DNA from 2 places in the Streptomyces sp. CS113 genome. Region 2 is predicted to be linked to the other one. Evidence: riboswitches for the same ligand, from Rfam matches in the RefSeq annotation. Region 2 holds a riboswitch; the other holds the start of a gene.
The links. A riboswitch is a leader RNA that binds a small molecule or an ion and turns the genes downstream of it on or off. The one in region 2 is predicted to bind cobalamin.
Positions count from the first base shown of each region.

Region 1: another riboswitch for cobalamin. It lies ahead of B9W62_RS09225 (energy-coupling factor ABC transporter permease); the one in region 2 lies ahead of B9W62_RS02415 (ABC transporter substrate-binding protein).

Region 1 is NZ_KZ195574.1:2,145,218-2,149,978, forward strand. It holds gene B9W62_RS09210 (DUF7144 family membrane protein) at 1-11, opposite strand, end outside; gene B9W62_RS09215 (chloride channel protein) at 300-1,658, shown strand; gene B9W62_RS09220 (potassium channel family protein) at 1,769-2,230, shown strand; cobalamin riboswitch at 2,296-2,481, shown strand; gene B9W62_RS09225 (energy-coupling factor ABC transporter permease) at 2,511-3,209, shown strand; gene B9W62_RS09230 (energy-coupling factor ABC transporter substrate-binding protein) at 3,206-3,562, shown strand; gene cbiQ (cobalt ECF transporter T component CbiQ) at 3,563-4,312, shown strand; gene B9W62_RS09240 (ATP-binding cassette domain-containing protein) at 4,309-4,761, shown strand, end outside.
Region 2 is NZ_KZ195574.1:606,296-611,056, reverse strand. It holds gene B9W62_RS02425 (M56 family metallopeptidase) at 1-609, shown strand, start outside; gene B9W62_RS02420 (fasciclin domain-containing protein) at 874-1,533, shown strand; cobalamin riboswitch at 1,615-1,801, shown strand; gene B9W62_RS02415 (ABC transporter substrate-binding protein) at 1,864-2,931, shown strand; gene B9W62_RS02410 (FecCD family ABC transporter permease) at 2,928-4,004, shown strand; gene B9W62_RS02405 (ABC transporter ATP-binding protein) at 4,001-4,761, shown strand, end outside.

The sequences.
Region 1 (4,761 bases), 1.5 Mb from region 2:
TGCTGGCTCATGAGCGGAGTCCTTTCTGTGTCCCCCGTACGGGGCAGCTGCCCGCCGGCGCCGACGGCGCGGACAGGTCGTTTCGAGCCTGCGGGCGCCCGCGCCACCCGGCCACGCGGGTCCGCCGTACGGGTGAATCGCGCCCCGGGCGCGCACATGCGGACGCCCGGGGCCTCGCGTTAACTGAACGGCATCCGCGGCTGCCGGAGACCGACGGGCCGTGGGACCGAGGGGGCGGACGAAGGAGGGCGTGTGACGAGTCGGCCGCTGCCCCGGCGGTGCCCGCGCGGGCGGTTTCGGTGACCGCGCCGGCGCACGCGGCCCCGGGCCGGGCCGAGCAGTCGCTGCGGCAGACCCTGCTCAGCCCCGGCTACCGGCGGCTGTTGCTGCTGTGCGTGCTGCTCGGTGTGCCCATCGCGCTGGCCTGCTTCTTCTTCGTCGGGCTCCAGCACGAGTTGCAGCACTGGGTGTGGACCTCGCTGCCCGAGGCGGCCGGATACGACACCCCGCCCTGGTGGTGGCCGCTGCCCGCGCTGGTCCTCGCCGGACTGATCCTGGCGCCGATCGTGACGCGGATGCCGGGCGGCGGCGGCCATCTCCCCGTCAACGGTCTGGGCGGGGCGCCGGTCGGCCCGCGCGCGCTGCCCGGCGCGGTGCTGGCCGCGCTGGCCACGCTGCCGCTCGGCGTGGTGCTGGGGCCCGAGGCCCCGCTCATGGCCGTCGGCAGCGGGCTGGCCCTGCTGGCGGTGCGGCGGGCCGGCGCCGGCGGTGACCAGCGGGCGAGCGCGATCCTGGCCACGGCCGGCTCCACCGCCGCGATCTCCACCATCCTCGGCGGCCCGATCGCGGCGGCGGTCCTGCTCATCGAGGGCGCGGGGCTGGCCGGCACCCAGCTGGTCGCCCTGCTGCTGCCCTGCCTGCTGGCCAGCGCGACCGGCGCCCTGGTCTTCACCGGCTTCGGGCAGTGGACGGGGCTGGAGATCGGCGCGCTGAGCCTGCCCCACCTGCCGCCCCAGGCCAATCCGGACGCGGGCGACTTCCTGTGGGGGCTGCCCACCGCCGCCCTGATCGCCGTACTGGTCACGCTGGCCCGCGCGCTGGGCCGCCGCACCGTCACCTGGACCCGGCGCCACACGGCCGCGCGCACCGTCGCCTGCGCCACCGCGGTCGGCGTCTGTGTCGCCGCGTACGCGCTGATCACCGGACGCTCCCCGGCCGAGGCGGCGCTGTCCGGCCAGGCCGCCCTGGCCCAGCTCGCCGCGCACCCGCACACTTGGTCCGTGGGGGCCCTGGTCGCGTTGGTCGCGTGCAAGGGGCTGGCCTGGGGCATCGCGCTGGGCGCGCTGCGCGGCGGCCCGATCTTCCCGGCCGTCCTGCTGGGCGCGGCGACGGCCCTGGCCTGCTCGGGGCTGCCCGGCTTCGGCGCGACCCCGGCGCTGGCCCTCGGCATCGCCGCCGCGGCGGCCGCGGTGACGGGGCTGCCGCTGGCCAGCTCGGTCCTCGCGGTGCTGCTGATGGGCCGGGACGCCCACGACCAGATGCCGCTGATCGTCATGGCGTCGGTGGTCGCGTTCATCGTGGCGCAACTGGTGCGCCGGACCCCGCCGGAGGCGGGCGGGTCGCCGGGCGGGGCGCCGTCGGCGGGAGCGGCACGGTGAAGGACCGCCGGACCGCACACCCGCGTCCTCGCCCTCGTACTCGCCCGCGTCCCGGTACCGGCTGGGCCGCCGTCCGGCCCTGGGTCGTACGGGCGGGGATCGCGGCCGCCGTGGTCGTGGCGTATTTCCTGCTCCCGCTCGACCACCTGGGGCCGCAGCGGCCGGTGCTGAGCTGGGTGCTGTTCGCCCTGCTGCTGACCGTGGTGGCGGTGCTGCTGCTGCGGCAGATCCGGCACGTCCTCCTCGACCGTCCGGACAGCCGCCCCGGCGTGGTCATCTCGCTGCTGATCGTGCTGTCCGTGCACGTCTTCTCGGCGGCGTACTACGCCCTGGCCAAGTCGCCGGGCGAGTTCAGCGGACTGCACACCCGGATCGACGCGCTGTACTTCACCGTGGTGACGCTCGCCACCGTCGGGTACGGGGACATCACCCCGAGGGGCCAGGCCGCGCGGGTCGTGACCGTGCTTCAGATCACGTACAGCTTCGTCTTCCTCACGGCCGCCGCCACCGCGCTGACCACCCGGATGCGCGACCGGGTGGTCCGGGGGCCCCAGCGGGGCCGCTCGCGCTGACGGAGGTGCCGCCCGCCCGCCCGGACGGGGCTCGAGGCCTGCTTGTGCCCGGCCCGGTGGGAGCACTACTGTCGCCACGCCTTGGTGAACGGGAAACCGGTGTGATGCCGGTGCGGCCCTCGCCACTGTGAATCGGGAAGTCCGGCTCCGGCCCCCACGGGCAGCCACTGGATCGCTTGCGATCCGGGAAGGCGGAGCACGGGCGGTGGTACCCGTAAGCCAGGAGACCGGCCAAGGCGCGTCGTCCATCCACGAGGTGCTGGAGAGGGTCTGCTGAGCCATGCACATAGCCGAGGGCTTTCTGCCACCGGCGCACGCGATCGCCTGGGGTGTCGCGTCCGCGCCGTTCGTCGTCCACGGAGTCAGGTCACTCACCCGTGAGGTCAGGGAGCACCCGGAGAGCACGTTGCTCCTCGGCGCCTCCGGAGCCTTCACGTTCGTCCTGTCGGCACTGAAGCTGCCGTCCGTCACCGGGAGTTGCTCGCATCCGACCGGCACCGGTCTGGGCGCGATCCTGTTCCGGCCGCCGATCATGGCGGTCCTGGGCACCATCACCCTGCTGTTCCAGGCGCTGCTGCTCGCCCACGGCGGGCTGACCACGCTCGGCGCCAACGTCTTCTCGATGGCGATCGTCGGCCCGTGGGCCGGGTACGGCGTCTACCGGCTGCTGCGCCGCTGGGACGTGCCGTTGATGGTCACCGTGTTCTTCGGCGCGTTCGTCGCCGACCTGTCCACGTACTGCGTGACCAGCGTGCAGCTGGCGCTGGCCTTCCCCGACCCGAGCAGCGGGTTCCCGGGCGCGCTCGGCAAGTTCGGGTCCATCTTCGCCGTGACCCAGATCCCGCTCGCGGTGAGCGAGGGCCTGCTCACGGTGATCGTGATGCGGCTCCTGGTGCAGTCCAGCAAGGGCGAACTGACCCGGCTCGGAGTGCTGTTGACCCGGTCCGGCGAGCGGAAGCAGGAGGCGGTGGCGCGATGAGCCGGAACACGAGGATCAACGCCCTGCTGCTGCTCGCGGTGGCCGCGCTGGCGGTGCTGCCGCTGGTGCTGGGGCTCGGCGACCACAAGGAGGAGCCGTTCGCCGGGGCCGACGCGGAGGCCGAGACGGCGATCACCGAGATCGAACCGGACTACGAGCCGTGGTTCTCCCCGCTGTACGAACCGCCGTCCGGGGAGGTCGAGTCGGCGCTGTTCGCGCTCCAGGCCGCGCTCGGCGCGGGCGTGCTGGCGTACTACTTCGGGCTGCGCCGGGGCCGGCGGCAGGGCGAGGAGCGGGCGTCGGCGGCTTCCGGGGCCACGACGGCACCGCGGAACACCCCAGAAGGGGACTGAGTGCTGCCGATCGACGCGGCGGCGCACAGCAGTCGCTGGCGCCGCCGCCATCCCGTGGACAAGGCCGTGCTCGGTCTCGGTCTGACCGTGCTCGCGATCTCGCTGCCGCCCTGGCCGGGCGCGGCGCTGGTGCTGGTGGCGGCGCTGACGGTGCTGCTCGGCCCGGCGGGCGTGCCCGGACGCCGGCTGTGGCGGGCGTACCGGGTGCCGCTGGGGTTCTGCGTGACGGGGGCGCTGCCGCTGCTGGTGCAGGTCGGGGGGCCGGACGGGTTCCTGTCGGCGGCCGACGGCGGCGCGGTGCGCGCGGGTGGGCTGCTGCTGCGCACCTCGGCGGCCTCGCTCGGGGTGCTGCTGTTCGCGTTCACCACGCCGATGTCGGACCTGTTGCCGCGCCTGGTGCGGGCCGGAGTGCCCGCGCCGGTCGTGGACGTGGCGCTGGTGACGTACCGGATGAGTTTCCTGCTGCTGGACTCGGTGCGCCGGATCCGGCAGGCGCAGGCCGCGCGGCTCGGGCACACCACGCGGGCGGCGGCCTGGCGTTCGCTCGGCGGGCTCGGCGCCACCGCGTTCGTGCGGGCCTTCGACCGGGCGGCGCGGCTCCAGTCGGGGCTCGCCGGGCGCGGCTACGACGGCACCCTGCGCGTGCTGGTGCCCGAGGCGCGCGTGTCGGTGCCGTTCACGGCGGCGAGCGTCGCGCTGCTCGCGGCGCTGGCCACCCTCACCCTCGTACTGGAAGGACCCCTGTCGTGAGCGGACCGGCCCAGCCCTCGGAACCGGCCCCGGCCCTGGTCGCCCTGCGGGGCGCGGCGTTCGCGTACGAGGAGGGGCCGGACGTGCTGACGGGCCTGGACTTCGCGGTGCGCGAGGGGCGGGCGCTGGCGCTGCTCGGCCGCAACGGCAGTGGCAAGACCACGCTGATGCGGCTGCTCAGCGGCGGACTGAGGCCGCGTGCGGGGGCGTTGACGCTCGGCGGGGAGCCGGTGGCCTACGACCGCAAGGGGCTGACCCGGCTGCGGACCACGGTGCAGCTGGTGGTGCAGGACCCGGACGACCAGCTCTTCGCGGCCTCGGTCGGCCAGGACGTGTCCTTCGGTCCGCTGAACCTCGGGCTGCCCGACGCGGAGGTCAGGTCCCGGGTCGGGGAGGCGCTGGCCGCGCTGGACATCGCGGGGCTGGCCGACCGGCCCACGCACCTGCTG
Region 2 (4,761 bases):
AGGGTGCGCCGCCGCGCCCACCGGGCACTGGCCGGGCTGCCCGGCACCGGGGTGGCCGTACTGCCGGACGACGTGCCCTACGCGTACGCGCTGCCCGGTGGGCGCCGGGACCGCGTGGTGGTGAGTACGGCCCTGCTGGACTGCCTCGAACCGGGTGAGCGGCGGGCCCTGTTCGCCCACGAGCGCGCCCACCTCGCCGCCGGGCACCACCGCTTTCTGCTCGCCGTCCGCCTCGCCGCACTGGCCAACCCGTTCCTGCGCCCGCTGAGAACCGCCGTCGCCTACACGGCGGAGCGGTGGGCGGACGAGACCGCCGCCCGCACGGTCGGCGACCGGCGGACGGTCGCGACGGCGATCGGCAAGGCGGCCCTGGTCTCCCGCGGCACTCCCGTCAGCACCCTCGCCGGACTCGCGGCGCCCGGTCCGGTGCCGCGCCGGGTGGCCGCCCTGCTCGGCCCCGCCCCCGCGGTCCGCACCTGGCCCCCGGTGTTCACCTCGGTGGGCCTGGCCGCCTGGGGCGCGGCGGCGGGCACCGCCGTCTCGGCGATGTCGTCCGCGGACGCCGCCGTGACGATGTTCCTCATCCTCCGGACCGCGACGCCGCTGTGAGACTCCCTCACTCGATCGGGTGAGTCACCAATCCGGGGCCGGGGCGGCTCCGGATTCCCCGTGTGAGGCGAGAACCGAGACCACGCCGAGAGTGAACCGGCGGCCGACTCCGGACCCGGGTCGGCCGGCCACCGCACCACGGCGCCGCGTACTCGGCGGACCGCCGCACACCACATCGATCCAGCACCGACCACCGCGCACCACGCGCACCGACCTCCGTACCGAACGCAGCCTTTGAGCTGCCCGTTTTCAGGGAGATTCTCCATGAACGCCCGTATCCGCCGCTCCGCCGTCGCCGTCGTCGCGGCCGCCGTCCTGCCCCTGTCCCTGGCCGCCTGTTCCGACGACGGCGACAGCGGCTCCTCGGACTCCGCGCAGGCCGCCTCCTCGGCCCCCGCGGCGACCGACGACCAGTCGGCCGACACCTCCGGCGGCATGGAGGGCTCCGACGAGCCGTTCGGTCCGGCCTGCTCCACGGTGCCGAAGGAGGGCGCCGGTTCGTTCGACGGCATGGCCAAGGACCCCGTCGCCACGGCCGCCTCGAACAACCCGGCCCTGTCCACGCTGGTGTCCGCGGTGCAGAAGGCCGGTCTGGTCGACACGCTCAACAACGCGGAGAACATCACCGTCTTCGCGCCGACCAACGACGCCTTCGCCAAGATCCCGAAGGCCGACCTGGACAAGGTGCTGGCCGACAAGGCGATGCTCACCGACATCCTGACCTACCACGTCGTGGGCCAGAAGCTCGCGCCCGCGGACCTGGAGAACGGCTCCTTCGACACGTTGCAGAAGTCGAAGCTGACCACCTCGGGTTCGGACGAGTCCTACGAGGTCAACGACTCGGCCAAGGTCGTCTGCGGCAACGTGAAGACCGCCAACGCCAACGTCTACATCATCGACACCGTCCTCATGCCGAAGAGCTGACGCGCGGGCGGGCGTGGCGGCCCGAGGGGCCGGGGGAGCGGGTCGGGCAGTGGCCCGCCCCCCGGCGGGGCGGTGCCCCTGTGGTAGCTTGCGCAAGCCAGTCGAACCCACCTGGTGGGTCAGGGAATCCGGTGCGAATCCGGAACTGACGCGCAGCGGTGAGGGGGACGGGCGGAACACGGGCCACTGGGCGGCGTACGCCGTCCGGGAAGGCGTTCCGTCCGGTCGAACCCGAGTCCGAAGACCTGCTGGCACCCGCGCCGCGTGCGGCGCGGGCCGCATCGTACGGACGGGCTTCGCGCATGAGCCCTCGACGCCAGAGGATCCCCCTTGTCCGCAGCAGGTCCCGTCGGCCCCCGCCGCCCCCTCCTTTCCCGCCGTGCCCTGCGCGGTCCCGTCCTGCTCCTGTCCGGCGCCCTGCTGGCCTCCGGGTGCGGCTCCGGGGCGGCCAATGACGACGCGGCAGCCCCGGCCGGTTATCCCCGCACCGTCCGGGACTGCGGGCACGACGTCCGGGTCACCGCGCCGCCGCGCCGGGCGGTCTCCCTCAACCAGGGCACCACGGAGATCCTGCTCTCACTCGGCCTCGCCGACCGCATGGCGGGCACCGCCACCTGGACCGACCCGGTCATGAAGGGACTGGAGAAGGCGAACTCCGAAGTCCCCCGGCTCGCCGACGACATGCCGTCCCTCGAGACGGTCCTGGACGCCGAACCCGACTTCGTCGCCGCCTCCTTCGCCTCCACGCTCGGCACCGGCGGCGTGGCCACCCGCGAACGGTTCACCCGACTCGGTGTGCCGGCCTACCTGTCCCCGTCCGACTGCGCGGGCAAGGACAACAGCGGCGACGGCGACGGCGTCCGGAGCGAGCCTCTCACCATGGACACCGTCTACGGCGAAGTCCGCGATCTGGCCCGCCTCTTCGACGTCGAGGAGCGCGGCGAGAAGCTCGTCGCCGACCTCGAGTCCAGGGTCGACGGGGCGACGTCCGGCATCGACGCCTCCGGCGTCACCCTCATGTACTGGTTCGCCAACTCCACCTCGCCCTACCTCGCGGGCTGCTGCGGCGCCCCCGGCGTCATCACCCGCGCGGTCGGCGCCGAGAACGCCATGGACGACACCCACGAGGAGTGGCCGCAGGCCGGCTGGGAGACCGTCGCCGACCGCGACCCCGACGTCCTGGTCCTCGGCGACCTCACCCGCAAGTCCCAGACGGCCGAGACCGCGGCGAAGAAGATCGAGTTCCTCGAGTCCAACCCCGTGACCAGGAACATGACCGCCGTCCGGAAGAAGCGCTACGTGCTGCTCAGCGGACAGGCCATGAACCCCACCATCCGTACCGTCGAGGGCGTGGAACAGGTGGCGGCGGCGCTGCGCGAGTTCGGGCTCGCCAAGTGACGTCCGCGAGCCGGACGGCCGCGGCACCGGCGTCCGTCTCCGGCCCACGCGCGTCCCGGCGCGCCCCCCTCGCGTGGGCGGCGGCCGGAGTCGTCGCCCTGTGCGCCTCCGTGGCCGTCGCCGTGACCATCGGCCCGGCCGACATCGGCGTCGCCGACGTGTGGTCCGTGATCGCCGCCCACCTCGGTGCCGGCACCGGCGCCGAGGGCGTCTCGCCGATCCGCGACGGCATCGTCTGGGACCTGCGCCTGCCCCGCACCCTGCTCGCGGCGGTGTGCGGCGCCGGACTCGCCGTGTGCGGGGCCGTCCTCCAGTCACTGCTGCGCAACCCGCTCGCCGACCCCTTCGTCCTCGGCGTCTCCTCCGGCGCCTCGACCGGCGCCGTGCTGGTCGTCGTCCTCGGCGTGGGCGGTGGCGCGCTGTCCGTTTCCGGCGGGGCGTTCATCGGGGCGGTCTGCTCCTTCGCGCTGGTGATGCTGCTCAGCCACAGCCTCGGCGGGACCACGGACCGGGTGGTGCTCGCGGGTGTGGCGGCGATGCAGCTGTTCTCCGCGCTCACGTCGTTCGTGGTCATGACCGCCGCCGACGCCGAGACCACCCGCGGCGTGCTGTTCTGGCTGCTCGGCTCACTCGGCGGCGCGGGCTGGAGCGACGTACGGACCGGCACGGCCGTCCTGGTGCCGGTCCTGGCCGTGTGCCTCGGCTACGCCAGGACGCTGGACGCCTTCGCCTTCGGCCAGGACGCGGCGGCCGCGCTCGGCGTCCGCGTGGCCCGTACCCGGCTGGTGCTGCTGTGCGCCACCGCCCTGCTCACCGCCGCCCTGGTCGCCTCGGCCGGCGCGATCGGCTTCGTCGGGCTGGTACTGCCGCACGCGGTACGGGCGCTCACCGGCCCCGGCCATGCCCGGCTGCTGCCGGTCTGCGCCCTCGCCGGCGCCGTGTTCCTGGTGTGGGTCGACACCCTGGCCCGTACCGTCCTCGCCCCCCAGGAGGTGCCGGTGGGCGTCGTGACCTCGCTGATCGGGGTGCCGGCCTTCGTGCTCGTGCTGTACCGCACCCGGAGGGCACGGTGACGCTGAACGCCGAGCGGGTCTCCCGCGCCGCCGGGGGGCGGCTCGTCCTGGACGGCGTCGACCTGAGCCCGCGGACCGGCGCCACGACGGGCCTGCTCGGCCCCAACGGCTCCGGCAAGTCCACCCTGTTGCGGCTGCTCGCCGGCGTACTCGCCCCGTCCTCGGGCCTCGTCACCCTGGACGGACGCCCGCTGGACCGGGTGGGCCGCCGGGACGTCGCCCGGCGCGTGGCCGTGGTCGAGCAGCAGACGGAAACCCAGGTGGAACTGACGGTCCAGGAGGTCGTCCGGCTCGGCCGCATCCCGCACCGCCGCGCCTGGACACCGGAGTCGGCGGCCGACGAGGAGGCGGTCGCGGACGCACTGGAGCGCACCGGACTGACCGGTCGGGCCGACCGGCTGTGGCACACGCTCTCCGGCGGCGAACGCCAGCGCGTGCAGATCGCCCGCGCCCTCGCCCAGGAACCGCGCGAACTCCTGCTCGACGAGCCGACCAACCACCTCGACATCCAGCACCAGCTGGACGTGCTGGCACTCGTCGCCGCCCTGCCGGTCACCAGCGTGGTCGCCCTGCACGACCTCAACCTCGCCGCGATGTACTGCGACCACCTCGTCGTCCTCGCCGAGGGACGGGTCGTGGCCCGCGGCGCACCCACGGAGGTCCTGACCACCGAGCTGGTCGCGAAGGTCTACCGGGTCGACGCCGAGATCACGCCCACCGGCCCGGCCGGCCGCCCGCACGTGCGCTTCCTGGGCAC